One region of the Lactococcus sp. KTH0-1S genome, then DNA from elsewhere that is predicted to be linked to it. Evidence: predicted binding sites of a transcription regulator. Region 1 holds the regulator's gene; each other region holds the start of a gene.
What was found. Region 1 encodes Rex, which represses fermentation and respiration genes when NADH is low (regulators of the CRP and FNR family bind a similar motif). Its sites were predicted from a motif close to TTGTGAANTANTTCACAA; they were not measured.

Region 1 (7,474 bases):
AGTTAAAGCAAAAGAATTTGATTTAGTTAAAGAATTGTCTTTAGTTGCTCAATCAATTGAAGCCACTTTATCTGAAAAGGATGAAATTGCAGCAATTGTAGCTGACTTATTGCCAACTACTCGCAATGCCTTCTATATTGGTCGAAAACAAGATTATTATGTGGCAATGGAAGCTTCTCTCAAATTAAAAGAAATTTCTTATATTCAATGTGAAGGATTTGCTGCTGGAGAATTAAAACATGGAACGATTTCATTGATTGAAAAAGGAACTCCAGTACTTGCTTTAATTTCTAATAATGAAGAAGTAGCAGCTCATACGCGTGGAAATGTAATGGAAACAGTGGCTCGTGGAGCCTCAGCTATCACAATTGTTGAAGAAGGAGTGGCTCGTGAAGATGATACAATTGTTGTCAACCAAGTTCATCCTTATTTGTCAGCAATTTCAATGGTTATTCCAACACAATTAATTGCTTATTATGCGTCAATGCAACGTGGACTTGATGTTGATAAACCACGTAACTTAGCTAAAGCAGTAACAGTTGAATAAAAGTTACTGACAGAAATTTCTGTCAGTAAAATGATAACTTAAAATAAAAAGTTCTGAGATTCATCAGAACTTTTTTGTTTAATTAATCTTTTGTCAGTGACAAAAGCCGTATTTTTCCGTATATAATAGTATGTATGAACTAAGAGAAAATCAATATCCGATGCAACCTAGAGAACGCTTAGAATTTTTAGGAGAAGAGTGCTTATCTGATGTTGAGCTGTTAGCGATATTATTGCGGACAGGCACTAAGAAATACTCATCATTAAATTTGGCCTTAGAAATCCTTCAACATTTTGAAACTTTGGATAATTTGCGCAAAGCTTCGATTAATGAACTCAGAGAAATTTCAGGCATTGGACTGGCAAAATCCATTGAAATTCGAGCGATGATTGAATTTGGAAAAAGGATACAGACCACTAATAGAAAACGTTATGGTCAAGTTTTGAGTTCCAAAGAATATGGCTTGAGTCTTGCTTTTGAAATGCAAAATTTTGAACAAGAGCATCTTGTGGCGACTTATTTAGATGGTCAAAATCGAATTATTGAAAAAAAGACAATTTTTATAGGGGCGGTTAATCATGCAACTGCAAGCCCTAGAGAGATTCTTTATCATGCAATAAAAAATCTCTCAGTAGGACTGTTAGTTGCACATAATCATCCCTCAGGAAATTTACGACCCAGTCAGGCTGATAAAATATTTACTTACAAAATAAAAAAATCTTGTGAGGATGTGGGAATCAATTTTATTGATCATATTATTGTAGGGGCTGGTAATTATTTTAGTTTTCGGGAAGAAGAAATCCGAAAATGAAGGATTACATAATAAAAAACCATTTTTCAATTAAAAAGAAAGGAAAAGAACAGCCTATAAAAACTGTTCTTCTATTTTGTACTAATCTAGTCTTCTTGAGCTCCCATGAAAAATAGCAGTGTTTGCAGCTCCTTAGTTAAGTCAATTGATTGAACAACCACATCTGAAGGGACTTTCAAACGAATTGGGGCAAAGTTTAGGAAACCTTTGATACCAGCTTTGACTAGAGTGTCAACAACTTCTTGGGCATTTTCTTTGCGAACAGAGAGAATTGCTGTTTTGATATCCGATTTTTTAACATTTTTTTCTAAATCAGAAATATTATAAATTGGAATTCCATCATCTGTTTGTGTTCCAACTAATGGATTGCCAGAAATATCATAGGCTTGCGTGATTCTCATTTTGTTTCTATCTTGGAATTGATAATGGAGTAATGCACGACCGAGATTTCCGACACCAATTAGAGCGATATGCGTTTCTTGGTCTTGGCCAAGAAGTTCTCCAAAGAAATCACGGAGCACTTTCGTTTCATAGCCGTATCCACGTCGGCCTAATTCACCAAATAAAGAGAAATCTCGGCGAATTGTGGCAGCATCTACTCCGATTTTTTCTGAAATGAGTTGTGAATTTGTGCGTGTCACATTTTCTTCGACAAGACTTTTGAACAGTCGATAATACTGTGGCAGTCTTTTAGCAGTTGCTTTAGGCAAGCTTTTACTTGATTTATGATCAGTCATTGTTATACCTCAAAAATTTAATTCGATTTTATTAAAACTAATTAATATTTAGTTTCTTTGTGATAATTTTATCAAAAATTTGTGAAATTATCAAACAAAAGAAATGGAATAGTTGTCCAAAATGAGAAAATAATTATAATTCTAAAAAAATATTTATTTCCCCCTTTTAATTAAGGCGCTTTCATGTTAGAATAGAAATATGAAAAAAATAGATAGGGAGAAAATATGATTAAAATTTATCTTAGTGGTTCATGTTCATCTTGTAGAAAAGCTAAAAAATGGTTACGTAAACATCACATTGAATTTGAAGAAATTAATTTATCAAAAGATGTTATGGAAAAAGATGATTTAATCAAAATTTTATCCTTGACTGAAAACGGATTTGAGGATATAATTGCGACCCGAGGGAAAACATATGCCTCTTTAAATTATAATTTCGATGAATTAGGACTAGAAAAAGCTTTTGAATTAATTCAGGATAATCCACGTATTCTAAAACGACCATTAATTTTTGACGAGGACTGTCTATTGATTGGTTTTAACGAGGATGGAATCAGAGCGTTTATTCCACCAGAAGTTAGGAGAATTGAATTGCGTGAAAGATTAATTTTAGTCTAATATTAATTTTATTTTAGCTTATCAAATTTGGTAAGCTTTTTAATTTCAAGAATTTGGAAGAACTACAAAAAACTTGCCTTAAATGCTATAATAGAAGGACTGCTTTTCTATTATATGAAAAGGAAAAACGAAGTATTAAAAAATATGCTTTGAGATTTAACGAAGAGGATAAATATCATGATTTTACTGCAAGGGAATGGAATTGCACGCACTTTTGGTGGCGATGTTTTATTTGAAAATATCAATTTTAGTTTACAAGACCATTCAAGAATTGCCCTAGTTGGCCGAAATGGAGCTGGTAAGTCAACCTTGCTTAAAATTATTGCTGGAGTTGAAGAAGCGAGTCGCGGAACTGTATCCAAGACCAAAGATTTGACGATGAATTATTTAGCGCAAGATACTGGGCTGAATTCCTCAAGGACAATATTTGCCGAAATGCTCTCTGTTTTTGATTCGCTTCGCCAAATGGAAAAACAATTGCGCCAGATGGAATTGCAAATGGGAGAACTTGCTGGGGATGAATTGACAGCTTTGATGAAACGGTACGATGCTTTATCAGAAGAATTTCGGATGAAAAATGGATTTACTTATGAATCTGAAATTAAGTCTGTCTTAAATGGTTTTCGCTTTGATGAAACAATGTGGGAAAGAGAAATTTCAAGTTTATCGGGGGGGCAAAAAACGCGTTTGGCTCTTGCTAAGATGTTGCTTGAGAGACCACAACTTTTGATTTTGGATGAACCAACTAACCACTTGGATATTGAAACTTTAGCTTGGCTTGAAAATTACCTTAAAAATTACGAAGGTAGTTTATTAATTGTCAGTCATGACCGCTACTTTTTGGATAAAGTGGTTAATGAAGTCTTAGAATTATCTAGAGGAGAATTGACTCGTTTTTCTGGAAATTATTCTCGCTATGTTGAACAAAGAGAGCAAAAACTCTTGTTAGAACTCAAAAATTTTGAAAAACAACAAAAAGAAATTGCTAAATTAGAGGACTATGTTGCCAGAAATTTAGTTCGTGCTTCGACGACTAAAATGGCGCAATCGCGTCGTAAAAAGTTGGAGAAAATGGAGCGTTTAGACGCACCAACAAGTGATGACAAATCAGCCAATGTTACTTTTACTCCTGAAAAAACGTCTGGAAATGTTGTTTTAACCGTTTCAGAAGCAACGGTAGGTTATGAAGATAATCGTCTCTCTGGTCCGATTAACATTGACGAGCGTAAAGGTGAGTCCCTTGCTATTGTTGGGCCAAATGGAGTAGGTAAAACAACATTAATTAAGTCGATTGTTGGACAGATTCCATTTTTAGCAGGTCAAGCAAAATTGGGTGCCAATGTTACTTTGGGATATTATGACCAAGAACAAGGGAGATTGACTGCTTCAAATACTGTCTTAGACGAATTATGGAATGAGCATCGCTTACTTAATGAAGTTGAAATTCGCAATATGCTTGGAGCCTTTCTTTTTAGTGGAGATGACGTAAAGAAAACGGTTGGGATGCTTTCTGGTGGTGAAAAAGCCCGTCTTTTACTTGCTAAATTAGCAATGGATCATGATAACTTTTTAGTTTTAGATGAACCAACCAATCACTTGGATATTGATTCACGTGAGGTCTTGGAGAATGCTTTGATCGATTTTCCAGGAACAATCTTGTTTGTTTCTCATGACCGCTATTTCATCAATAGAGTAGCTACCAAAGTTTTAGAAATTGCTCCCGAAGGAAGTACAGAATTTTTGGGAGATTATGATTATTATGTTGAGAAAAAAGAAGAAGTACAAGCTGAGAGTAATTCTTCAGAAAATGGGGAGCCGATAGAAAGTTTAGCTCAACAAGATTTTACAGCTCAGAAAGAAGCTCAAAAGAATCGACGTAAAGTAGAGCGCGAAATCAAGGCTTGTGAAGAGAAACTAGCCGATTTGGAAGCAAAAATTGCAGCACTATTATTGGAAATGCAAGAAAATACCGCTGATTTTGTTAAATTAGGAGAGTTACAAGCTGAAATTGACCTCTTTAATGATGAAAAAGATGAGATAGAAATGACTCTTTTGGAAGCGATGGAAGAATTGGAAAATTTGTAAGTATTGTGAAGAGAATTTAGTGTAAATAAGCTAAAACGCGAAGCTTGAAAGCTTTGCGTTTTTTTTATCAAAAAAATTCCGAGATTTCGGAAAAAGTCTTTTCGGACATTTTGATTTGATATAATCAGTTTAGAAAATGATTCATGAATAATGAGTGTCGCTCACTCAGAATGGTAAAAGGAGGGTTAAAAATCTTGAAAGAAGAAATGTCACCGTAACAGTGATGCAAAATCTCTATTGATTTGCATCGCATCTCAAAAAGGAGAAAAATATGTCACATTTAAAAAATAATCTAGTATTTTCAAGTCTAACCATTTTACTCGTAACGGGTGGAAGTCTTGGACTTGCCCAATCTACACACAATAAGGTCTCATCACAAAAACTCGAAGCTAAAAATGTAAATCAAGTTTCAAACTATTCTGGTGATATTGACTTGTTGACAGTAAGCCAACCAACTACGCCAACGACGAATAATGGTCAAATTAATCAATACTTTATCAATCGTTTTGATAATGCTATATCTCTTTTAAATGGGAAATATGTTGTAAATCATAATGTGTTACCTCAAAATACAAGTGGTGAAGAAATAAATAAATTAAATGAATCAGTTAAAATTGCAAATCAACAACTTATCGTTGGAGCTCAAAAAATCGAAAAATCTGATATTGATGTTAAGGTTGTTCAAAAAGGAAATTCCATTATTTTAGCTGAAAACCCAACGACTTTGAAGAATTCTGCTACTTCTATGGCTACTAAACATGTAGGAGTAACAAAAGTTGAATTTCACTGGTATGGTGTGCGTTTGTTTTTAAGTAAAAATGATGTAAATAAAATTTTGAAGTATGGTCCTACATCTGTTTCAATTGCTACGATTTGGATGCCAACGACTTGGGTGGTTAAATTGGCAGCATCAGCCGCTGCAGCTTGTGGTTGGATGTCAAGTGTTAATGGAGAAATCTGGATTGACTGGGGACTTATTCCAACTAAGTGGGGATGGCAATGAAGGAGGTTTATGATGAAAAATAATAACAAGAAAAGATTTGTTGCTATAGCTCTCGTTCGTACAATTTTATTTTTAGGTGGTGCTATTCTAATTAACAATTCCGAGAAATGGAGCTTTGGTTATATTTTAGGGTTTGTAATTGCACTGTTTGTTTTAGTTTCAACTTTCTTTGATAAGAGTTTGAGAAAATAACTAAGATTTCAGTGGAGGAGTCTGGGGGTTTGAATGGCAATGATTACTAAAAAGAGTATAAGAATCGTACAATATCTGAGTAGTATATTTGCCGTAATACTCGGTGTTTTAATTTTTATTTTTCCAAATGACCTTAGCATACTTAAATATATTTTTGCAAGTATTGCAGTAATTCTTAGCATTTTAAGTCTTATCATGCAAACTTTTCATAGAAATAAATGATAGGGGTTAGGGCTGAGGGCTGAGGGCTGAGGGTTGATAGAAATGGTTCAATTCCAATAAGCATTTGGAGGTTTAGCTATGAAAAGAATTTTACCAATTTTTAAAGGAGTACTTGTAATAAGTGCAAGCATAAGTATATTTTTCTTTCATCAAAATATTTTAGTACAAATATTTTATATTGTTGTTCTACTTTTTATTATCATACCAGAAGCAATTAAAGCTTATAGAAGAGCTAAATAAATGACAAGAGAGAAGAGCTTATGGGCGTAGAATTTACTTTTCAATCATTGAGGAAATCTAATGAAAAAATTTATATTTTTAGCAGATATCATTTTAAGACTTCTTTTTATGGTTTTGGCTTGGTATGTTTATACAAACTATTGGGCTGATAATAGAATGAAATGGGTTGGCTTGTCTATGGTTGAATTCAATATTATTACAATGTTTTTTGATTCCAATTATCATAAATCGAAAAAATAAGACTTGCAAATCTGGCTCAAGTTTGTTAAACTAATAAACAATATAACTTTTAAACTAGTCCAGAGAGGCTAGCAAGGTTGAAATCAGGAAAAATTGATTCTATTTTTACTGACAGGATTTTCTGTCAGTAAAAGTGAATTTGTTTTGATACTTTTTACACTTGCTAGGATTCTTGGCAAGTGTTTTTTATTGCTGACAATTACCACTATTGGGTTGCACGTTATCCATGCTCGCTACGGTAGTGCTGTCAGTTCAATATGACCAAAGGGAATTATTGAATCGGTAGAAAAATGAACTGTCAGCTTTGCTGATGGTTCTGTCAGTAAACTAGAAGGAGAAATTATGTCAATATCAAAAGCCATTGCTGCAGATTTATTGGAAATTAAAGCGGTCAGTCTCTCACCAAGTCAACCTTTTACTTGGGCTTCAGGAATTAAGTCACCAATATATACTGATAATCGGGTGACCTTAGCTTATCCGGAAGTTAGAAGCCAAATCGAAGGTGCTTTTGCAGAATTGATTAAAGCGGAATTTCCAGAAGTTGAAGTCATTGCAGGAACTGCTACAGCAGGAATTCCTCATGGTGCAATTATTGCTGACTATCTTAAATTACCATTTGCTTATATTCGTAGCAAACCCAAAGACCATGGAGCAGGAAATCAGGTTGAGGGACGTGTGGCAAAAGGCCAAAAAATGGTTGTGGTTGAAGATTTGATTTCGACTGGTGGTTCAGTTTTAGAAGCTGTTGCAGCCGCAGAACGTGAAGGTGCTGACGTGCT
Region 2 (7,474 bases), 140 kb from region 1:
CTATAATTTCATAAAATATTCGACTTATAGCTATTATCCTAAAGAAGTTTTGGCTGACTTTAAAGAGGATGTTGAGACATTTGCTAAATCAGAAGGGTTGACGGCTCATGCTAACTCAATTTCTGTGAGATTTGAGGAGTAGTAATACTTGAGAAAAGATTTTATAAATTTATTGGTCAAGGCGTGAGGGGCCACATGGATTTTAAAATATTGAATAAGAAAAATAGTAGGGAGAAAAACATGACAAAACAAGAAAATTATTACGCAGAAGTTTTCGAAAAACCATGGGGTCGGATGTTCTATGACTTACTTTTTCCACAGCTCCTACCAAATTTGACAAAAGATTCAAAAATTCTGAGTTTCGGCTCTGGATTTGGACGGACGGAAACATTTTTGATGGAACAGGGATTTGAAGTCACGGGCTATGAGCCTGACGTAGAAAAACTCGAGATGATGTCTGACCAAACTTTTCGTCAGTTGACAGGAACTTTTGACGACTTTGCAGAAACTGTTAAAAATGAGCGTTACGACGTGATTCTCATTCACAATGTTCTAGAATACCTCCCCGACCGAAAAGTCGTGTTGGAATTGCTCTTGTCACTTTTGACAGATGGCGGCACGCTTTCTATTGTCAAGCACAGCAAGTACGGTAGCATGATAGAAATGGCAGCAGGACGTGATAATCCGCAGGCAGCGCTTGATGTTTATGAAAATGAAGCTGTCGCTTCTCACAACCACGGCGATATCCTAGTTTATGACGATGATTGGCTGACAGATTTTGTGGCAAATTACAAACTGAAACTCCAAGAAAAATTTGGCATTCGCCATTTTTACGGTATTTCACAAAACGCAGAAATCAAAGAAACAGACAACTGGTATCAACCCATGCTTAAGTTAGAGCAAAAAGTAGCGAAAGACCAAACGCTGTATCCAGTCGCACGATTACACCATTTGATATTAAAAAAAACTAAGGAGAATCTGTTATGACACGCATATCACACATCACGCGTAAGACCAAAGAAACACAAATCGAACTTTCCATCAATCTTGACGGCACAGGTCAAGCGGACATTAGTACAGGTATTGGTTTTTTCGACCACATGCTGACACTTCTCACCTTTCACAGCGATTTTGACTTAAAAATCATAGGACATGGGGATCATGAAACAGTAGGGATGGACCCGCACCATCTCATTGAAGATGTTGCGATTGCTCTTGGCAAATGTATCAGCGAAGCATTAGGTAATAAGCTCGGTATTCGACGTTATGGAAGTTTTACCATTCCAATGGATGAAGCTTTGGTGACTTGTGATTTAGATATTAGTGGACGACCTTATTTGGTATTTCATGCTGATTTATCAGGAAATCAAAAACTTGGTGGCTATGATACAGAAATGACCGAAGAATTTTTTCGTGCCCTTGCTTTTAATGCTGGGATTACGTTACATCTGAACGAACATTATGGGCAAAATACGCATCATATTATTGAAGGCATGTTTAAATCTACAGCGAGAGCGCTAAAACAAGCTGTAAGTATTGATGAAGCGAAAGCTAATTTAATTCCGTCATCGAAAGGATTACTATAAATGATTGTTATCATCGACTACAATATCGGAAATCTTCAAAGTGTACAGGCCGCATTTTTACGATTGGGACAAGAAACAGTGATTTCAAGAGATTTAGAGGAAATTCGTAAAGCAGATGCACTTATTCTTCCAGGAGTTGGGGCTTTTCCTACAGCAATGAATAATCTAAAAAAGTTTAATTTGATTGAACTTATACAAGAACGAGCTGCTGCTGGAATACCAATATTGGGAATTTGTTTAGGGATGCAAGTACTTTTTGAAAAAGGATACGAGATAGAAGAAAAACAAGGTCTTGGACTTTTAAAGGGAGAGGTAATTCCAATCAAAACTAATGAGAAAATTCCGCATATGGGATGGAATCAATTAAAACTGGCTAAAACCAGTCCAACAACTCATTATTTGTCTGATAATGATGAGGTCTATTTTGTCCATTCTTATCAGGCGACTTGTCCTGATGATGAACTCATTGCCTACACCACTTATGGCGAAGTAAAAATTCCGGCAATTGTTGGAAAAAATAATGTGATAGGCTGTCAATTTCACCCTGAAAAGAGTGGAGTAATTGGCAGAAAGATACTAAAAGCATTCTTGGAGGAAATTTAATGAAGATTATTCCAGCAATTGATTTACAAAATGGAGAAGCCGTGCGTCTCTACAAAGGTGATTATGATAAAAAAACGGTCTATTCAAAAAATCCACTTGAAATTGCTCAAAAATTTGAAAGAATGGGCGCGACTGACCTCCATTTGGTTGATTTAGATGGTGCTAAGGTAGGACAAACTCGCAATTTAGAGCTTGTGCGAAAAATAAAAGATGAAACAAGATTGAAAATCGAAATTGGTGGTGGGATTAGAGATTTAGATACAGTTAGACTTTATCTTGAACAAATTGGTGTGGAACGAGTAGTTTTAGGAACCGCAGCAGTAGAAAAGCCTGATTTTCTTAAGGAACTATTAATTAAATATGGCCCAAGCAGAATCGTTGTTGGGGTTGATATTAGAGAGGGGTTTGTATCAACAAGTGGTTGGTTAGAAAAAACGAGTCTTCCTTATCTGTCATTTTTAAAAAAATTAGAGAGAATCGGGGTTAAAACCACTATTGTTACTGATATCTCCAAAGACGGAACACTGACAGGTCCAAATTTTAAACTTTATGACGAAATTTCAAAGGAATGTTCTCTAAACGTGATTATTTCTGGAGGTGTAAAGGATAGTTCTGATATTCAACGTGCAACTCGTTCTGATTTCTATGGGATTATTGTTGGGAAAGCTTACTATGAGGGGAAAATAAATCTTGAAAAGGAGTTCAGGAATGCTAACTAAAAGAATTATCCCTTGTCTTGATATTAAAAATGGTAAGGTTGTTAAAGGAATCAATTTTGTGGGTTTAAGAGAAATAGGTGATCCAGTGGAATTGGCCAAAATATATGAAGAACAGTGTGCAGATGAAATTGTTTTTCTTGATATTACGGCATCTTTTGAAGAACGTGAAATTATTGGTGAATTAATTGGTCGGGCGGCGCGTGAACTTTCAATTCCATTAACCGTTGGTGGAGGAATACGTTCAATTGATGATTTTAGAAGAATTCTTGCTAGAGGAGCTGATAAAGTATCCGTCAATTCAGCTGCAATTGAAAATCCTGAACTTATTCGTCAAGCGGCTAACGAATTTGGCGTTCAATGTGTTGTTGTTGCTATTGATGCTAAAAAACGAGCAGACTATAGGGGATATGATGTCTATATCAAAGGTGGGCGTGAAAATGCAGGTCTTGACTTAGTTGATTGGGCTAAAAAGTGTGAAAGATTAGGAGCAGGTGAAATTTTACTAACCTCAATGGATAAGGATGGAACAAAGACAGGCTACGATTTGGAAATGCTGGATGTCGTTTGTACTGCTGTTAATATTCCTGTTGTAGCAAGTGGCGGTTGTGGGAAGATTTCGGACATTGTTGAAGTTTTTCAAAAAACAAGAAGCGATGCTGCCCTTGTTGCTTCATTATTTCATTATGGCGAAGCAACAGTTGATGAAGTTAAAGACGAACTTATAAAAAATAATATTCCAGCAAGAATTATTAAGAAGGAGACATTATGAGACCAGATTTTCATAAGCAGGAACTTATTCCTGTTATTGTTCAAGATTATCAAACAAATCAAGTATTAATGCTTGCCTATACAAATGAAGTGGCTTTTGAGAAAATGCTTGAAACTGGTGAAACTTGGTTTTGGTCACGTTCACGACAAAAGCTTTGGCACAAAGGAGAAGAATCAGGGCATTTTCAAAAAATAAAAGGAATGCGTTTGGATTGTGACCAAGATACTTTACTGATTTTTGTTGAACAAATTAGTAATGCTTGTCATACTGGTGCTTACTCTTGTTTTTATGATGAACTTATTCCTTTTGATGACTCTGATATTTTTAGTGAGTTGGAGAAGCAAATCATCGACCGAAAGTTACATCCAGTCGAAAAATCTTATACGAATTATTTGCTTGAAGAGGGCATCGATAAAGTATTAAAAAAGATTGGTGAAGAAGCAAGCGAAGTAATCATTGCTAGTAAAAATTCGGATAAAGGAGAACTTTTAGGAGAAATTGATGATTTACTCTATCATTTGTTTGTATTAATGAATCAGCAAGGTATTTCTCTTGAAGAAGTACGACAAAAAGCAAAAGAACGGCATCAGCTTGAGGGAAATAAGAAGGAATTTCATACAAGGACGGCAGATTAAATGAAAAAATTAGATTATCATTTCCACTCTCATTTTTCGGCTGATAGTGAGGAGCTTCCTAGAAATCATGTGATAGAAGCTATAGCACATGGTTTAGAAGAAATTTGTTTTACAGAGCATCGAGATTTTTATTTTCCAGGAATGGATTTTTCACTAAATCTACCTGAGTATTTTCAAGAAATCAATCGATTACAAGCGGAATTTAAAGATAAAATTAAAATAAAAATTGGCTTGGAAATGGGAATTGATTTACGTTTTAAATCAGAAATTAATCAGTTTATTGATTCGGCTCCTTTTGATTTTGTGATTGCCTCTGTTCATGAAATTGGAGATATTGAAGTTTATGACGGAACAGAATTTTATCTACAGAAAACAAAAGAAGAAGCACAAAGAGAATATCTTTTAGCTTGTTTAGATGTTGTTCAAAATTTTGAGACTTATAATTCATTTGGTCATTTAGATTATGTTGCTAGATATGGACCTTACACGGATAAATCTATAAAGTTTGCAGAGAATCGGGAGATTTTATTTGAAATCTTGCGGGCTTTAGCTTCAAAAGAAAAAGCATTAGAAATAAATACTAGATTGTTTGATGATCCGAAAACTGGACAATTTTATAGTGATTTATTGATTAATTTTAAAAAATTAGGTGGAAAATTTATAACTTTAGGAACGGATAGTCATATAGCAAAGCGTGATTGGCTTTCAATTCATAAAGCAAGAACTTTAATTAAAAAAGCTGGTTTTCATGAACTAGCAACTTTTAGTGGGATGAAAATTGATAAAAATAAAAAGTCTATTAAAGAATAATAGACTTTTTATTTTATGAGGCTAAATCTTTCTCAAGTAGCGCAAGACGTTCTTGAACTTCTTGATTTGATAGTTGGTGGGCTTTGATGTAACGGTTATTTGGATGAACTCGACATTCATGTGAACAAGCACCAAGATATTTTGCTTCGTTTTCCTCTGAAGCTAACATTTGTCTGTTGCATTCTGGATTTCCGCAATTGATGTAACGTTCACATGGGCTTCCATCAAACCAATCACGTCCGACAATGACATGTTCTTTTTGGTTGATTGGAACTGCGATTCGGCTATCAAAAACATACATTTGTCCGTCCCAGAGATCTCCTTGAACTTCTGGGTCTTTTCCGTATGTGGCAATTCCTCCGTGAAGTTGACCAACGTCTTTGAAGCCTTCACGAACGAGCCATCCTGAAAATTTTTCACAACGTATTCCACCGGTACAGTAGGTTAAAACACGTTTTTCCATGAATTGTTCTTTGTTATCTCGAATCCACTGTGGAAGTTCTCTAAAACTTCTTATTTCTGGACGAATGGCGCCACGAAAATGTCCTAAGTCAAATTCATAATCATTTCGTGCATCAATTACTACAGTATTTTCATCAAGCATGGCCTCACGAAACTCTTTTGGATCAAGATAAGCCCCAGTAAGTTCCAAGGGATTGACATCATCTTCTAAACTTAAATTGACTAATTCAGGGCGATAACGGACATGCATTTTCTTAAAAGCATTTTGCTCGGCTTCATCAATTTTGAAAATTGTTGAGCTAAAGCGAGGGTCATTTTTCATCAGTTCCATGTAGGCATTTGTTTGCTCGATAGTACCAGAAACAGTTCCGTTAATTCCTTCGTCAGCGACTAAAATGCGTCCTTTTAAACCTAATTCTCTACAGTCTGCGAGGTGTTTTTGGGCAAAAGTTTCTCCATCTTCAATTGGGACATATTGGTAATATAATAAAACTCGATAATCTTGAGTCATAATTTCTCCTTAATCTTATTAGTACATTAGAATCCATTATAATTTAATCATTTTCTGTCTATCAAAAGCAACAAAATTGCTTGTATATTTTCTAACAAGCTTAATTATTGTGGATTTAATTGAATATTAAAGGGAGAAGTTGTAATCTATTTGTTGTTAAATTCTTGTTAATAGAAATAAATGCATTAAATATTATTATTTTATTGACAATTTAAAATATTAAGAGTATTATAATGTAAATTAACAAAAAAAGAGGAACTTGAAATGACATACACACAATTTTCATTGTTGTTGATCAAGGTGGACCTACATTAGCTTTTGTGGCTAAAAGATGTGGGTCCTGTTTGGCGATAGTCATTTCGAGGACCGAGAGACGTCCTCACGGGCGTCTTTTTTGTTTCTTAATAAAAAATAGAGGTAATATTATGCGAAAAATTGAATTCTTTGACACAAGTTTGAGAGATGGCGAACAGACACCAGGCGTTAGTTTCTCCATTTCAGAAAAAGTAACGATTGCTAAACAACTGGAAAAATGGGGGATTACTGTCATAGAGGCTGGTTTTCCCGCGGCAAGTCCAGATAGTTTTGAAGCAGTAAAGCAAATTGCTGATTCTTTGAATGATACGGCTGTCACTGCATTAGCTCGTTGTGTTATCTCAGATATCGATAAAGCGGTTGAAGCGGTAAAGGGGGCAAAATATCCGCAAATTCATGTTTTCATTGCCACTTCACCTATTCACATGAAATATAAACTTAAAATCAGTCCCGAAGAAGTTTTGAAAAATATTGATAAATGTGTGAGATACGCACGTGAACGGGTCGAGGTTGTTGAGTTTTCTCCAGAGGATGCAACAAGGACAGAGTTGAATTTTCTTTTGAAGGCTGTTCAAACGGCTGTCGATGCAGGAGCAACTTATATTAATATTCCTGATACTGTCGGTTATACGACGCCAGAAGAATATGGAAAAATTTTTAAATTTTTGATTGATAACATTAAGTCTGAGAGAGAAATTATTTTTAGTCCACATTGTCATGATGATTTAGGGATGGCTGTAGCTAATTCATTAGCTGCAATTAAAGCTGGGGCTGGGAGAGTTGAAGGAACTGTCAACGGCATTGGAGAGCGAGCTGGGAATGCTGCTCTTGAAGAAATTGCTGTGGCACTACATATTCGTAAAGATTTTTATCAGGCACAAAGTCCTTTAAAACTTTCAGAAACTGCTGCAACGGCAGAACTAATTTCGCAATTTTCAGGAATTGCTATTCCAAAAAATAAAGCAATTGTTGGTGCTAATGCTTTTGCACATGAATCAGGAATTCATCAAGATGGTGTCCTTAAAAATGCTGAAACTTATGAAATTATTACACCAGAACTTGTC
Region 3 (7,474 bases), 100 kb from region 1:
GACCTTCTTGGGCACATTTTATAAAATGCTGAGAGTGCTTTCAGTGTTTTTTTATTGGAATTTTTGAGAAAGAATGCCCAAATCATCCAAAAAAATTGTATAATAGAATGGATTTATGATTTTAAACAGAAGTCACCTCAATAATAAAATTGTTTTTGTAAATTTGAAGCAAAAGTTAGAACTAAGTGATAGCAAATTGCCCCAAATGAATTGCCAAAACAAGATTAAACTGACTGGAGCTAGTTTTGAAAAACAAGAAAGCAAATAGATTTACATTTGATTCACGAATTGATTATGGGCTAATTTTACCAGCCTTTATGTTAATATTGATTGGTCTTTACGCACTTTATGTTGCAGTAAGTCATGACCACCCCACACAAGCAACAACAATGGTTGTTCAACAAGGAACATGGGTTATTGTTGGCCTCTTTGTTGCTTTAATCGTTATGCATATGGACTCAAGGTTTTTATGGAACTTAACACCGTTTTTTTACCTGCTAGGCCTTATATTAATGGTTCTACCAATATTTTTCTATGATAAAGCAACCTATGCTTCAACAGGTGCAAAAAACTGGCTTGCTTTTGGTGGACGTAATCTTTTTCAACCATCAGAGTTTATGAAACTTTCCTATATTTTATTTTCGGCTAGGATTGTGGTTACCTTCCAAAATAATCTAAAAAAACGAGTACTCAAAGATGATTTCCGCTTAATCGGACTTCTGATACTTGAAACAATTCCAGTTGCCATTTTATCAGTCTTTCAAAAAGACTTCGGAACTTTCTTGGTCTTTGCAGCTATCTTTGCTGGAATTATTTTAGTTGCTGGTATTTCTTGGAAAATACTTGCGCCAGCTTTTCTTTTCGTAGCAGCAGTAGCTGGAGGGATTGTTGCTCTAGTTGCTTCACCAGAGGGACAAAAATTTCTTGAAAGTACTAGTTTTGCTCAGTATCAGGTCAATCGTTTTATCGCATGGTTACATCCTTTTGAATATTCTCAGACCTTCAGTCTTCAACAAGCACGCTCATTAATTTCAGTTGGTGTTGGTGGTCTTTGGGGTAAAGGAGTTGGTGTAGCTAATGTCAATGTTCCCGTTCGAGAATCAGATATGATTTTCACTGTCATTGCTGAAGATTTTGGATTTGTTGGATCAGCCTTTTTGATTTTCCTTTACTTTATGCTGATTTATCGAATGATTCGAGTAACTTTCAAATCAAATAATCAGTTTTATACCTATATTTCAACGGGTATTATTATGATGATTCTCTTCCATGTCTTTGAAAATATTGGAGCAGCGATTGGTGTTGTTCCTTTAACAGGTATTCCCTTACCCTTCATTTCTCAAGGGGGATCGGCCTTAATGGCAAATATCATCGGCTTAGGGCTCGTTTTATCAATGAAATATAATCAATTACCAGAATTTGTCAAGGAACAAAGACAAATTCCAGTTAAGGGTGATAGTCGAAAAAATCGTCGAAGAAATAGACGTTAACAATTAATAAGAATACAAAAAAGTAAAAGTTACTGACAGAAAATTCAGTAGCTTTTTTATTACAATAAAATATTTAAAAGTCTATATATACCAAGGAAGAAAACGCTTTAATTTTTTGTAAATTATTAGAATTAATGATAGAATAAACTCGTGAGAGAAATCTCAAATACTAAATTTAATTGATTGCCTGAAACGACAACCATCCTATATAGAGGAGGCGTTTTTATGCGCGCAGCACGTTTTTATGACCGCGGCGATATCCGCGTTGATGAAATTAAGGAACCAATAGTAAAAGCTGGTCAAGTTGGCATTGATGTGGCTTGGTGTGGAATTTGTGGAACAGATCTTCATGAATTTTTAGATGGGCCAATTTTTTGTCCGTCAATAGAACATCCTAATCCAATTACTGGAGAAGTACCACCAGTCACTCTTGGACATGAAATGTCTGGGGTTATAAATTTTGTAGGTGAAGGAGTAAGCGGACTTAAAGTAGGTGACCATGTCGTTGTCGAACCTTATATCGTTCCCGAAGGGACTGATACAAGTGAAACTGGACATTATAACCTCTCAGAAGGTTCAAACTTTATTGGTTTGGGTGGAAATGGTGGAGGATTGGCTGAAAAAATTTCTGTTGATGAACGTTGGGTTCACAAAATTCCTGATAACTTACCATTGGATGAAGCTGCTCTAATTGAACCACTATCAGTTGGCTACCACGCTGTTGAACGGGCAAATTTAAGTGAAAAGAGTACGATATTAGTTGTTGGTGCTGGACCAATTGGACTTTTAACTGCTGCCGTTGCAAAAGCGCAAGGACATACTGTTATCATCAGTGAACCTAGTGGACTTCGCCGCAAAAAAGCACAAGAAGCACAAGTTGCTGATTATTTCTTCAATCCAATTGAAGATGACATTCAAGCTAAGGTTCATGAAATTAATGAAAAAGGAGTGGACGCAGCCTTTGAATGTACCTCTGTCCAACCGGGATTTGACGCTTGTCTAGATGCGATTCGTATGGGTGGAACAGTTGTCATTGTTGCAATTTGGGGTAAGCCTGCTAGTGTTGATATGGCAAAATTAGTAATCAAAGAAGCTAATCTTTTAGGAACGATTGCTTATAATAACACTCATCCAAAAACAATTGATTTAGTATCAACAGGTAAAATAAAATTGGACCAATTCATCACAGCTAAAATCGGTTTGGATGATTTAATTGATAAAGGATTTGATACGCTGATTCATCATAATGAAACAGCTGTTAAAATTTTAGTTTCACCAACTGGTAAAGGTCTATAAAATAATTAAATAAAGGAGAAAAAAATGTCTAAAATTGCAGCAGTTACTGGAGCAGGTCAAGGAATTGGTTTTGCAATCGCAAAACGTCTCTATAATGATGGTTTTAAAGTAGCTATTATTGATTACAACGAAGAAACAGCTCAAAAAGCGGCAAAAGAACTTGGAGAAAACTCATTTTCGGTTAAAGCTGATGTTTCCGACCGCGAACAAGTTATTTCAGCTTTGAATGCTGTTGTCGACAAATTTGGTGATTTAAATGTTGTAGTTAATAATGCCGGCATTGCCCCAACAACACCAATTGAAACAATTACACCTGAACAATTTCATCAAGTCTATGATATTAATGTTGGTGGAGTTTTGTGGGGGACACAGACAGCAACAGCACTTTTTAGAAAATTAGGTCATGGAGGTAAAATTATCAACGCAACCTCACAAGCTGGAGTTGTTGGAAATCCAAATCTAATGCTCTATTCTTCTTCAAAATTTGCGGTTCGTGGGATGACCCAAATTGCTGCTCGTGATTTAGCAGAAGAAGGAATCACAGTTAATGCTTATGCACCAGGGATTGTAAAAACACCAATGATGTTTGATATTGCGCATCAAGTTGGTAAAAATGCTGGTAAAGATGATGAATGGGGAATGCAAACTTTCGCAAAAGATATTGCCATGAAACGTTTATCTGAGCCTGAAGATGTGGCAAATGTTGTTTCATTTTTAGCTGGCTCTGATTCAAACTATATTACCGGTCAAACAATTATTGTTGATGGAGGAATGCAATTCCATTAATCTAAAAATGAACTGTCAAGTTTTTATCTTGACAGTTCATTTTATTTTGTGCTATAATTGTTTTAAATAAATGAACGAGGTAAGGTCTATTGAAAATCTAAGTTTTGAACTTTAAAAATATTCGTAAAAATCGAGTGTTTTTGTTGTCTTCATAACTTAGAGAGAATAGACTTTTATTATGTTTACAGATTGGGCAATTTGTCAGAATTTGTATCTTTTAAAGCTCTTTTCACCTAAGTTGTGAAAAGAGTTTTTTAATTTAAGGAGAAAATAATGAATCAAAAACAAAAAGAAATGCAAGCTAAACTAGAACAAATTAAGAAGAATAAACCGCAATTTGCTGGGAAAAATACTAATGGGATGACAGCAGTAAAAGCAACCAAGCAAAATCAACACGGAGCAAAAATTAATGCTCCAAGAAAAGCGGGAATTTGAGATTTATGAACATTCAGAGGAACTCACTCTGAGTTTTTCTACTCAAATTAGACTTCTTAATTCTCACAAATGAGAGGAGAATTAAATGTCAAATATTGAATTTAAAGACTTAACCTTTGGCTACGGGGATAACCTGATTTTCAATCATGCCCAAATAAATATTGATGACCGTTGGAAATTAGGATTAGTAGGGCGAAATGGCCGTGGAAAATCAACCCTTTTAAACTTACTACAAGGTAAAATAACTACTGACAGCTCGATAATTACTGACAAAAACTTTGTTTATTTCCCCCAATTACTGACAGAAGAAGATTTTAATGATAAAGATAAATCTAAAAAACAAAATACTGCTGATAAATACTCTGTAGAAAGTCTGTCATTAAAAATTACTGACAGAAATTCACAATTTACTTATTATGTGCTAAATGAATTAGCCGAATTTGAACAATGGAAATTAGAACGTGAATTATCTTTATTGAAAGTTGATTTAGAAATTCTTTGGCGTCCTTTTGGAAGTTTATCGGGTGGGGAACAAACCAAGTGCCTCTTGGCAATTTTATTTTTAGATGAGGACAATTTTCCACTAATTGATGAACCAACAAATCATTTGGATATAGAAAGCAGAAAAATAGTTGCTGACTATCTTCAAAAGAAATCAGGACTTATCGTTGTATCACATGACCGAAATTTTCTTGACGAAGTCTGTGACCACACCTTGGCAATTGAACGTCAGCAAATAGTTCTCTATCAGGGAAATTTCTCAACCTATGAACGAGAAAAGCAGTTGCGTGATAACTTTGAACTTGCTGAAGACGAAAAATTACGTAAAGATATTTCAAGGCTGAAAAAGACTTCGTTAGAAAAAAGAGATTGGTCTAATCAACGAGAAAATGTTGCCGGAGCAACCTTTGTGGATAAAAAAGTTGCCAAAAAACAGAATCAACGAGCAAAATCAATTGAAAAACGAATGGGACAGGAAGTTGAGAATAAAGAGAAATTACTCAAAAATATCGAAAAAACTGAACCTCTTGTCATGAATTTTCAACCTTCACATCATAAAAGACTGATTCAGTTTGAAAATTTTTCTCTTGGTTTTACCGAAAAATTACTTTTCCAGCCGATTGATTTTTCTTTGAAAGTGGGAGAGATTGCAGCGATTGTCGGACCAAATGGTCAAGGGAAATCAAGTATTATTAAATATTTATCTGGTGATTTTTCTGGTGAGCACAGTGGATTTGTTCAATTTCCTCAAGGGATAAGGCTATCATTTGTTCGTCAGATTTATGATAATCGTGGTTATCTGAAAGACTTTGCTACCGAATATCAATTAGATTATGAATTATTTTTAGCTAATCTCAGAAAACTGGGGATGGAGCGCAAGCAATTTAGCCAAAAGATAGAAACGATGAGTCAAGGACAACAAAAAAAGGTTGAATTAGCTCGTAGTTTATCACAAGAAGCAGAGCTTTATCTCTGGGATGAGCCGCTTAATTATCTTGACGTGTTTAATCGTGAACAAATAATTCAACTTCTAGAAACTTATCATCCAACAATGCTTCTGGTCGAACATGATCAAGCTTTTGTTGAAAAAATTTCTAATCAAATTATTAACCTAAAAGATACATAAATTTAAAAAATAAAAGTAGAGTGATTTTACTCTACTTTTTTAGAATACTTTCATATAATAGAAAATATGAATAAAGCAAAGCGCCCAATTTTTTTTATTTAAAAAAATGTATACTTTAGATACACAACCACCATTGACAAAAAATCTTAATCTTAAATTGTTTGAAAGCCCGATAAATTAGGAATAGTAATAGGAGAAGAATAGTTCATCATTTAATAGTTATAAGCTAATTATTACTATTATTTCTTTGATTAATATCATCTATTTTTATATCAAGCCTTTTAGATAAACATTGACATTATTTATGCGTTATAAATAAAATTTATCAACACCAAGGGATTTGACTATAACGATAAAAGAAGTTTATAGTAATAAAGTAATAACATTAATTATAATTTTTATGGAGGTTGTACGATGCGTGCACATGAAATTTTAAACAATCCTTTTTTAAATAAAGGAACAGCTTTTACTATGAAAGAACGTCAAGAATTGGGGTTGATTGGTATTCTTCCACCAACTGTTCAAACAATCGAAGAACAAGCTGAACAAACTTACGAACAATATTTGACAAAACCATCTGATTTAGAAAAACGTCATTTCTTGATGGAAATTTTTAATACAAACCGTACTTTGTTTTACTACTTATTTAACAAACATATTGTAGAATTTAATCCAATTGTTTATGATCCAACAATTGCTGATACAATTGAAAACTACAGTCATTTGTTCGTAGATCCACAATATGCTGCTTATCTTGATATTAACCACCCTGAAAACATTACTGAAACATTGAAAAATGCAGCAGGTGACAGAGAAATTCGTCTTATTGTTGTAACTGATGCAGAAGGAATCCTTGGTATCGGAGACTGGGGAACTCAAGGTGTTGATATCTCAGTTGGTAAATTAATGATTTATACAGCCGCAGCAGGTATTGATCCAGCGTCTGTACTTCCAGTTGTTATTGATGCAGGAACAAATAGAAAAGAACTTTTAGAAGATCATTTGTATCTTGGAAACCATCAAGAACGTATTTACGGTGACCAATACTACAGTTTCGTCGATCAATTTGTAGAAACTGCAGAATCAATTTTCCCTAAATTGTACCTTCACTGGGAAGATTTCGGACGTTCAAATGCTGCAACAATTTTAAATAACTATAAAACAAAAATCCCAACATTTAATGATGATATTCAAGGAACTGGTATTGTTGTTTTAGGTGGTATTTTCGGATCACTTGACATTACAGGTGAAAAATTAACTGATCAAGTATACCTTTGCTATGGTGGTGGTTCAGCCGGTGCAGGGATTGCTGGTCGTGTTCATGCTGAAATGGTTAGTGAAGGTCTTTCTGAAGAAGAAGCTTACAAACATTTCTTCATGATTGATCAACAAGGTTTACTTTTTGATGATATGGAAGACCTTACACCAGCTCAAAAACCATTTGCTAAAAAACGTGCTGATTATAAAGATGCTGGAGATATGACTGACCTTCTTAACGTTGTTAAGACAGTAAAACCAACTATTTTAGTAGGAACTTCAACTAATCCAGGTGCCTTTACAAAAGAAGTTGTTGAAGCAATGTGTGTTAATACAGAGCGCCCAGTAATCTTCCCTATCTCAAATCCAACTAAAAAAATGGAAGCTACAGCTGAACAAGTTATTGAGTGGTCTGATGGAAAAGCTTTTGTCGCTACTGGTGTTCCTTCAGGAACAATCAGCTACAAAGGTGTTGATTATCAAATTGGTCAAGCAAACAACTCACTTATCTATCCAGGTTTGGGCTTAGGAATGTTGGCATCTGAAGCAAAACTTTTGACAGATGAAATGATCGGTGCAGCTG
Region 4 (7,474 bases), 970 kb from region 1:
TAATCAATTTTAACTTATCCTCCACACCAAACATAATAATTTCAACATTGTCCTCTCAAAGACATCGACTCTAACATAATTGTAACATTCAAAGCTACATAAGTCAAACTAATCACTCATATTTATGGAACATAAATTTAAAAAATAGCAAATTCTTTTAAAATAAGAATAAATCCAAATATATTTTTATTGCCATCCACATCATATTCATTTTTTAAAATTATAAAAAAACGCCTGTCAAAAATGACAAACGTTTATTTAATCATATTTTAAAAGATGATTAAGCTTTGTTTGCTGAACCGAATACGTCGATACGTTCTTCAACAGACGCAGTAATTGCATCGAAACCAGGTTTCAAGAATTTACGTGGGTCGAAAAGTTTTTTCTTCATGTATTCTGCTTCATTAGCATCAAATTCATTAACGAATTTACGAGTAGCAGCTGCGAAAGCAAGTTGGCATTCAGTATTAACGTTAACTTTAGCTACACCATTAGCGATAGCTTCTTTGATTTGATCATCAGGGATACCAGAACCACCGTGAAGTACGATTGGCACATTGTGTCCCATAGCTTCAACGAGTGCTTTGTTCAATTTTTCAAGGTGATCGATGTGAAGACCTTTCCAGTTTTCTGGGTAAGGACCGTGAATGTTACCGATACCTGCTGCAAGGAAGTCAACACCAAGTTTAGCCATTGCAACTGCATCATCAATAGGAGCAAGTTCACCTTCACCAACAATACCGTCTTCTTCACCACCAATTGAACCAACTTCACATTCAACTGAGATGCCTTTAGCATGAGCTTTAGCGATTACTTCTTCAGCAAGTTTAAGGTTTTCTTCGATTGGAAGATGTGAACCGTCAAACATCAATGATGAGTAACCAACTTCGATACATTCCAAAGCATCATCAAAATGACCGTGGTCAAGGTGAATAGCAACTGGAACTGTGATTCCCATTGATTCTACAAGAGTTTCAATGAGGAGTTTACACATTTTGTAACCACCCATGTATTTAGCCGCACCCATAGAAGTTTGGATCAATACTGGAGTCTTTTTAGCTTCTGCTGCACGCAAGATAGCTTGAGTCCATTCAAGGTTGTTTGTGTTGAAACCACCGATAGCGTATCCGTTATCACGAGCGGCTTGTACGAATTTTTCTGCTGAAACGATTGCCATTTCAAAATTCCTCCGAATATTTTATTACTTACCTAGTATAGCATTTTGTGAAGTATTTTTCTAGTCCAAGCTCGCAAAAAACCAAAGTAACCGCTTTATTAAGCCATTCTTAAAGAAAGATAAAAAAAGATTAATAGTTTAATAACTATTAATCTTAGCATATCCCGAGGACCGGTTTCGAACCGGTACGAAGGTTACCCCTCGCAGGATTTTAAGTCCTGTGCGTCTGCCAGTTCCGCCACCCCGGGTATTATACAAAAACTCCCACTTGGGAGAATTATCAAGCGAACGACGAGATTCGAACTCGCGACCCCAACCATGGCAAGGTTGTGTTCTACCCCTGAACTACGTTCGCACTTAAACTTTGTGTCTTCCGACAATGCCGACTACATGATTCGAACACGCGACCCTCTGATTACAAATCAGATGCTCTACCAACTGAGCTAAGTCGGCTAATACCTAGTATGCGGATGAAGGGACTTGAACCCCCACGCCGTTAAGCGCTAGATCCTAAATCTAGTGCGTCTGCCAATTCCGCCACATCCGCTAGGATTATGACCCGTGCTGGGCTCGAACCAGCGACCCTTTGATTAAAAGTCAAATGCTCTACCAACTGAGCTAACGAGTCATTAGTATTTCTACTAACGGTTCTGACGGGAATCGAACCCGCGATCTTCGCCGTGACAGGGCGACGTGATAACCGCTACACTACAGAACCTTTATTCACTTAATGGCTGAAACAACCAATGGGAGTTAACGGGATCGAACCGCTGACCCTCTGCTTGTAAGGCAGATGCTCTCCCAGCTGAGCTAAACTCCCAAAACTTGGCCACTCGCCTATCTCCCAGGGGGCAACCCCCAAGTACTTCCGCCGTAGATGGACTTAACTTCTGTGTTCGACATGGGAACAGGTGTATCTCCATCGCAATGATGACCAAATCATTAAATGTTACCTTGAACATTCAAAACTAAATAACAATTCTTCTAACTTTTAAACCATAAGCCTATTATATTTGACTCTTTTGGTAAAGTCCTCGAGCGATTAGTACTGGTCCGCTCCAAGTCTCGCAACTCTTCCACTTCCAGCCTATCTACCAGATCATCTCTCTGGGCTCTTAATTCTTACGAATGGGTAATCTCATCTTGAGGTGGGCTTCGCACTTAGATGCTTTCAGCGCTTATCCCTTCCCTACATAGCTATCCAGCCGTGCTCCTGGCGGAACAACTGGTACACCAGCGGTAAGTCCATCCCGGTCCTCTCGTACTAAGGACAGATCCTCTCAAATTACCTACGCCCGCGACGGATAGGGACCGAACTGTCTCACGACGTTCTGAACCCAGCTCGCGTGCCGCTTTAATGGGCGAACAGCCCAACCCTTGGGACCGACTACAGCCCCAGGATGCGACGAGCCGACATCGAGGTGCCAAACCTCCCCGTCGATGTGAACTCTTGGGGGAGATAAGCCTGTTATCCCCAGGGTAGCTTTTATCCGTTGAGCGATGGCCCTTCCATGCGGTACCACCGGATCACTAAGTCCTAGTTTCCTACCTGCTCGAGTTGTAGCTCTCGCAGTCAAGCTGGCTTTTACCTTTACACTCTACGATTGATTTCCAACCAATCTGAGCCAACCTTTGAGCGCCTCCGTTACTCTTTAGGAGGCGACCGCCCCAGTCAAACTGTCCGTCAGACACTGTCTCCCTGGCCGATTATGCCAGCGGGTTAGAGTAACCATAAGTCAAGGGTAGTATCCCAACAACGCCTCAATAGAAACTAGCGTCCCTATTTCAATGGCTCCTACCTATCCTGTACATGACTTACAGGTACTCAATATCAAACTACAGTAAAGCTCCATGGGGTCTTTCCGTCCTGTCGCGGGTAACCTGCATCTTCACAGGTACTAAAATTTCACCGAGTCTCTCGTTGAGACAGTGCCCAAATCATTACGCCTTTCGTGCGGGTCGGAACTTACCCGACAAGGAATTTCGCTACCTTAGGACCGTTATAGTTACGGCCGCCGTTTACTGGGGCTTCAATTCATACCTTCGACTTACGTCTAAGCACTCCTCTTAACCTTCCAGCACCGGGCAGGCGTCACCCCCTATACATCACCTTGCGGTTTAGCAGAGAGCTGTGTTTTTGATAAACAGTTGCTTGGGCCTATTCACTGCGGCTGGCTTTTACACCAGCACCCCTTCTCCCGAAGTTACGGGGCTATTTTGCCGAGTTCCTTAACGAGAGTTCTCTCGATCACCTGAGGCTACTCGCCTCGACTACCTGTGTCGGTTTGCGGTACGGGTAGATATGACTTTACGCTAGAAGCTTTTCTTGGCAGTGTGACATCAGAGAGTTCGCAACCGTAGTTGCTTCCCCATCACAGCTCAATGTTAAAGAGAAATGCATTTGACACATCTCACACCTCACTGCTTAGACCAGAATCCATTAACTGGCATCTCTTAGCCTACTGCGTCCCTCCATCACGATCATATCTAGTACTGGAATATCAACCAGTTGTCCATCGACTACGCCTTTCGGCCTCGCCTTAGGTCCCGACTAACCCAGGGCGGACGAGCCTTCCCCTGGAAACCTTAGTCTTACGGTGGATAAGATTCTCACTTATCTTGCGCTACTCATACCGGCATTCTCACTTCTTAACGCTCCAGCACTCCTCACGGTATACCTTCATCGCGGTTAAGAACGCTCTCCTACCATTGATAAAATATCAATCCAAAGCTTCGGTAATATGTTTAGCCCCGGTACATTTTCGGCGCAGGGTCACTCGACTAGTGAGCTATTACGCACTCTTTGAATGATAGCTGCTTCTGAGCTAACATCCTAGTTGTCTGTGCAACCCCACATCCTTTTCCACTTAACATATATTTTGGGACCTTAGCTGTTGGTCTGGGCTGTTTCCCTTTCGACTACGGATCTTAGCACTCGCAGTCTGACTGCCGAACATGTGTATTAGCATTCGGAGTTTATCTGAGATTGGTAATCCTAGACGGACCCCTCACCCAAACAGTGCTCTACCTCCAATACACTTACATTTCGACGCTAGCCCTAAAGCTATTTCGGAGAGAACCAGCTATCTCCCAGTTCGTTTGGAATTTCTCCGCTATCCACAAGTCATCCAAACACTTTTCAACGTGTCCTGGTTCGGGCCTCCAGTGCGTCTTACCACACCTTCACCCTGCTCATGGATAGGTCACTAGGTTTCGGGTCTACATCATGATACTAAGTCGCCCTATTCAGACTCGGTTTCCCTACGGCTCCGTCTCTTCAACTTAACCTCGCATCATAACGTAACTCGCCGGTTCATTCTACAAAAGGCACGCTCTCACCCATTAACGGGCTCGAACTTCTTGTAGGCACACGGTTTCAGGTGCTATTTCACTCCCCTCTCGGGGTTCTTTTCACCTTTCCCTCACGGTACTGGTTCACTATCGGTCACTAAGGAGTATTTAGGGTTGGGAGATGGTCCTCCCGGATTCAAACTGGATTTCGCGTGTCCAGCCCTACTCAGGATACTGCTAGGTATAAGCGCTATTTCGTCTACGGGATTATTACCCTCTTTGATTAACCTTCCCAGGTTATTCGACTATAATGCTTAAGTCCACGTTGCAGTCCTACAACCCCAAGAAGCAAGCTTCTTGGTTTGCCCTTCTTCGCGTTCGCTCGCCGCTACTTACGAAATCGTTTTTACTTTCTCTTCCTGCAGGTACTTAGATGTTTCAGTTCTCTGCGTTACCTTTACATGAGCTATGTATTCACTCATGAATAACTGCTAGTAGCAGCTGGGTTTCCCCATTCGGAGACCTAGGGATCAAGGCGTACTTACTGCTCCCCCTAGAATATCGTCGTTAGTCACGTCCTTCATCGGCTCTTAGTGCCAAGGCATCCACCGTGCGCCCTTATTAACTTTGCCATGATGATTTATAATCATCGTTTTTCAAGTATAAGTTTGTAAATTCTTTAAAATTCACAGCTTTTGGTTTATTTATCGTTATTAGATATTGTTATTTAGTTTTCAATGTTCAAGTGATTTTAACGTCTTGTCTGACAATGGAGCCTAGCGGGATCGAACCGCTGACCTCCTGCGTGCAAAGCAGGCGCTCTCCCAGCTGAGCTAAGGCCCCACAATCAAGAATTTGATTCTTGCTTAGGTTTATCACTAAACCCCTCAAAACTGAATAAAGTTGAATGCTCACGTCTTTGTATATATTCCTTAGAAAGGAGGTGATCCAGCCGCACCTTCCGATACGGCTACCTTGTTACGACTTCACCCCAGTCATCGGTCTTACCTTAGGAAGCGCCCTCCTTGCGGTTAGGCAACCTACTTCGGGTACTCCCAACTCCCGTGGTGTGACGGGCGGTGTGTACAAGGCCCGGGAACGTATTCACCGCGGCGTGCTGATCCGCGATTACTAGCGATTCCGACTTCATGTAGGCGAGTTGCAGCCTACAATCCGAACTGAGAATGGTTTTAAGAGATTAGCTAAACATCACTGTCTCGCGACTCGTTGTACCATCCATTGTAGCACGTGTGTAGCCCAGGTCATAAGGGGCATGATGATTTGACGTCATCCCCACCTTCCTCCGGTTTATCACCGGCAGTCTCGTTAGAGTGCCCAACTTAATGATGGCAACTAACAATAGGGGTTGCGCTCGTTGCGGGACTTAACCCAACATCTCACGACACGAGCTGACGACAACCATGCACCACCTGTATCCCGTGTCCCGAAGGAACTTCCTATCTCTAGGAATAGCACGAGTATGTCAAGACCTGGTAAGGTTCTTCGCGTTGCTTCGAATTAAACCACATGCTCCACCGCTTGTGCGGGCCCCCGTCAATTCCTTTGAGTTTCAACCTTGCGGTCGTACTCCCCAGGCGGAGTGCTTATTGCGTTAGCTGCGATACAGAGAACTTATAGCTCCCTACATCTAGCACTCATCGTTTACGGCGTGGACTACCAGGGTATCTAATCCTGTTTGCTCCCCACGCTTTCGAGCCTCAGTGTCAGTTACAGGCCAGAGAGCCGCTTTCGCCACCGGTGTTCCTCCATATATCTACGCATTTCACCGCTACACATGGAATTCCACTCTCCTCTCCTGCACTCAAGTCTACCAGTTTCCAATGCATACAATGGTTGAGCCACTGCCTTTTACACCAGACTTAATAAACCACCTGCGCTCGCTTTACGCCCAATAAATCCGGACAACGCTCGGGACCTACGTATTACCGCGGCTGCTGGCACGTAGTTAGCCGTCCCTTTCTGGGTAGTTACCGTCACTTGATGAGCTTTCCACTCTCACCAACGTTCTTCTCTACCAACAGAGTTTTACGATCCGAAAACCTTCTTCACTCACGCGGCGTTGCTCGGTCAGACTTTCGTCCATTGCCGAAGATTCCCTACTGCTGCCTCCCGTAGGAGTTTGGGCCGTGTCTCAGTCCCAATGTGGCCGATCACCCTCTCAGGTCGGCTATGTATCATCGCCTTGGTGAGCCTTTACCTCACCAACTAGCTAATACAACGCGGGATCATCTTTGAGTGATGCAATTGCATCTTTCAAACTTAAAACTTGTGTTTAAAGTTGTTATGCGGTATTAGCATTCGTTTCCAAATGTTGTCCCCCGCTCAAAGGCAGATTCCCCACGCGTTACTCACCCGTTCGCTGCTCATCCAGTCGGTACAAGTACCAACCTTCAGCGCTCAACTTGCATGTATTAGGCACGCCGCCAGCGTTCGTCCTGAGCCAGGATCAAACTCTCAAATAAAGTATTTAAGTCACCTAGGTGACTGGCTTGTCTTTCATTATTGATTGACAGATTTTTGATGTATCTTACTACATCACATGAGTCATTCTTCTTTATTCAGTTTTCAATGGTCTAGCTTATCGCTTCAAGACCCTCGTCTCTTGCGACAACTATTATATTCTATCAAACCTACTTCTCATTGTCAAGAATTAACTGTGACTTTTATCCCTTTTTTTATCTTACATCCGGAAAACCCCGCGGTTGTCATGTTTTATTAAATACATTAATATTCAATTCTTGGTAAATTTAGTTTTCTTTGTTCTGAAATGATTCTGATGAGAACGATAAAGATGACAGAAATAAATAAAGCAAAGTTATGGCTGATTACCGATTGAAGGTATACATATAGAATTCCACCAATAATACATGGTAGGGCATAGATGTTTTCTCTAAAAATCATTGGAACTTGATTTGCAATCACATCGCGAATCATTCCACCACCGACACCTGTCAATACTCCTAAGAATACAATGAAGAAGATATT

Region 2: a site for Rex is predicted at 6,176-6,193, ahead of trhO (oxygen-dependent tRNA uridine(34) hydroxylase TrhO). Genes of this name have one in related genera too.
Region 3: a site for Rex is predicted at 1,639-1,656, ahead of ACRYLU_RS04665 (2,3-butanediol dehydrogenase). Genes of this name have one in related genera too.
Region 4: a site for Rex is predicted at 1,223-1,240, ahead of ACRYLU_RS09765 (class II fructose-bisphosphate aldolase). Genes of this name have one in related genera too.

The regions. Positions count from the first base shown of each region.
Region 1 is NZ_CP195165.1:1,040,883-1,048,356, forward strand. Features, by position in the region: gene glmS (glutamine--fructose-6-phosphate transaminase (isomerizing)) at 1-547, shown strand, start outside; gene radC (RadC family protein) at 678-1,358, shown strand; gene ACRYLU_RS05150 (redox-sensing transcriptional repressor Rex) at 1,445-2,095, opposite strand; gene ACRYLU_RS05155 (Spx/MgsR family RNA polymerase-binding regulatory protein) at 2,321-2,713, shown strand; gene ACRYLU_RS05160 (ABC-F family ATP-binding cassette domain-containing protein) at 2,891-4,798, shown strand; gene ACRYLU_RS05165 (hypothetical protein) at 5,070-5,801, shown strand; gene ACRYLU_RS05170 (hypothetical protein) at 5,811-5,993, shown strand; gene ACRYLU_RS05175 (hypothetical protein) at 6,294-6,455, shown strand; gene ACRYLU_RS05180 (hypothetical protein) at 6,516-6,695, shown strand; gene ACRYLU_RS05185 (hypothetical protein) at 6,929-7,057, opposite strand; gene pyrE (orotate phosphoribosyltransferase) at 7,038-7,474, shown strand, end outside.
Region 2 is NZ_CP195165.1:1,178,229-1,185,702, forward strand. Features, by position in the region: gene hisD (histidinol dehydrogenase) at 1-142, shown strand, start outside; gene ACRYLU_RS05785 (class I SAM-dependent methyltransferase) at 241-987, shown strand; gene hisB (imidazoleglycerol-phosphate dehydratase HisB) at 984-1,586, shown strand; gene hisH (imidazole glycerol phosphate synthase subunit HisH) at 1,587-2,189, shown strand; gene hisA (1-(5-phosphoribosyl)-5-[(5-phosphoribosylamino)methylideneamino]imidazole-4-carboxamide isomerase) at 2,189-2,908, shown strand; gene hisF (imidazole glycerol phosphate synthase subunit HisF) at 2,898-3,677, shown strand; gene hisIE (bifunctional phosphoribosyl-AMP cyclohydrolase/phosphoribosyl-ATP diphosphatase HisIE) at 3,674-4,312, shown strand; gene ACRYLU_RS05815 (histidinol-phosphatase) at 4,313-5,122, shown strand; gene trhO (oxygen-dependent tRNA uridine(34) hydroxylase TrhO) at 5,136-6,095, opposite strand; gene ACRYLU_RS05825 (2-isopropylmalate synthase) at 6,521-7,474, shown strand, end outside.
Region 3 is NZ_CP195165.1:940,922-948,395, forward strand. Features, by position in the region: gene ACRYLU_RS04655 (TVP38/TMEM64 family protein) at 1-24, shown strand, start outside; gene ACRYLU_RS04660 (FtsW/RodA/SpoVE family cell cycle protein) at 246-1,490, shown strand; gene ACRYLU_RS04665 (2,3-butanediol dehydrogenase) at 1,716-2,786, shown strand; gene ACRYLU_RS04670 ((S)-acetoin forming diacetyl reductase) at 2,811-3,572, shown strand; gene ACRYLU_RS04675 (hypothetical protein) at 3,846-4,007, shown strand; gene abc-f (ribosomal protection-like ABC-F family protein) at 4,093-5,634, shown strand; gene ACRYLU_RS04685 (malolactic enzyme) at 6,049-7,474, shown strand, end outside.
Region 4 is NZ_CP195165.1:2,006,082-2,013,555, forward strand. Features, by position in the region: gene ACRYLU_RS09765 (class II fructose-bisphosphate aldolase) at 281-1,177, opposite strand; tRNA gene ACRYLU_RS09770 (tRNA-Leu) at 1,340-1,425, opposite strand; tRNA gene ACRYLU_RS09775 (tRNA-Gly) at 1,461-1,532, opposite strand; tRNA gene ACRYLU_RS09780 (tRNA-Thr) at 1,558-1,630, opposite strand; tRNA gene ACRYLU_RS09785 (tRNA-Leu) at 1,643-1,724, opposite strand; tRNA gene ACRYLU_RS09790 (tRNA-Lys) at 1,733-1,805, opposite strand; tRNA gene ACRYLU_RS09795 (tRNA-Asp) at 1,823-1,895, opposite strand; tRNA gene ACRYLU_RS09800 (tRNA-Val) at 1,925-1,997, opposite strand; rRNA gene rrf (5S ribosomal RNA) at 2,001-2,116, opposite strand; rRNA gene ACRYLU_RS09810 (23S ribosomal RNA) at 2,200-5,100, opposite strand; tRNA gene ACRYLU_RS09815 (tRNA-Ala) at 5,239-5,311, opposite strand; rRNA gene ACRYLU_RS09820 (16S ribosomal RNA) at 5,405-6,951, opposite strand; gene ACRYLU_RS09825 (trimeric intracellular cation channel family protein) at 7,214-7,474, opposite strand, start outside.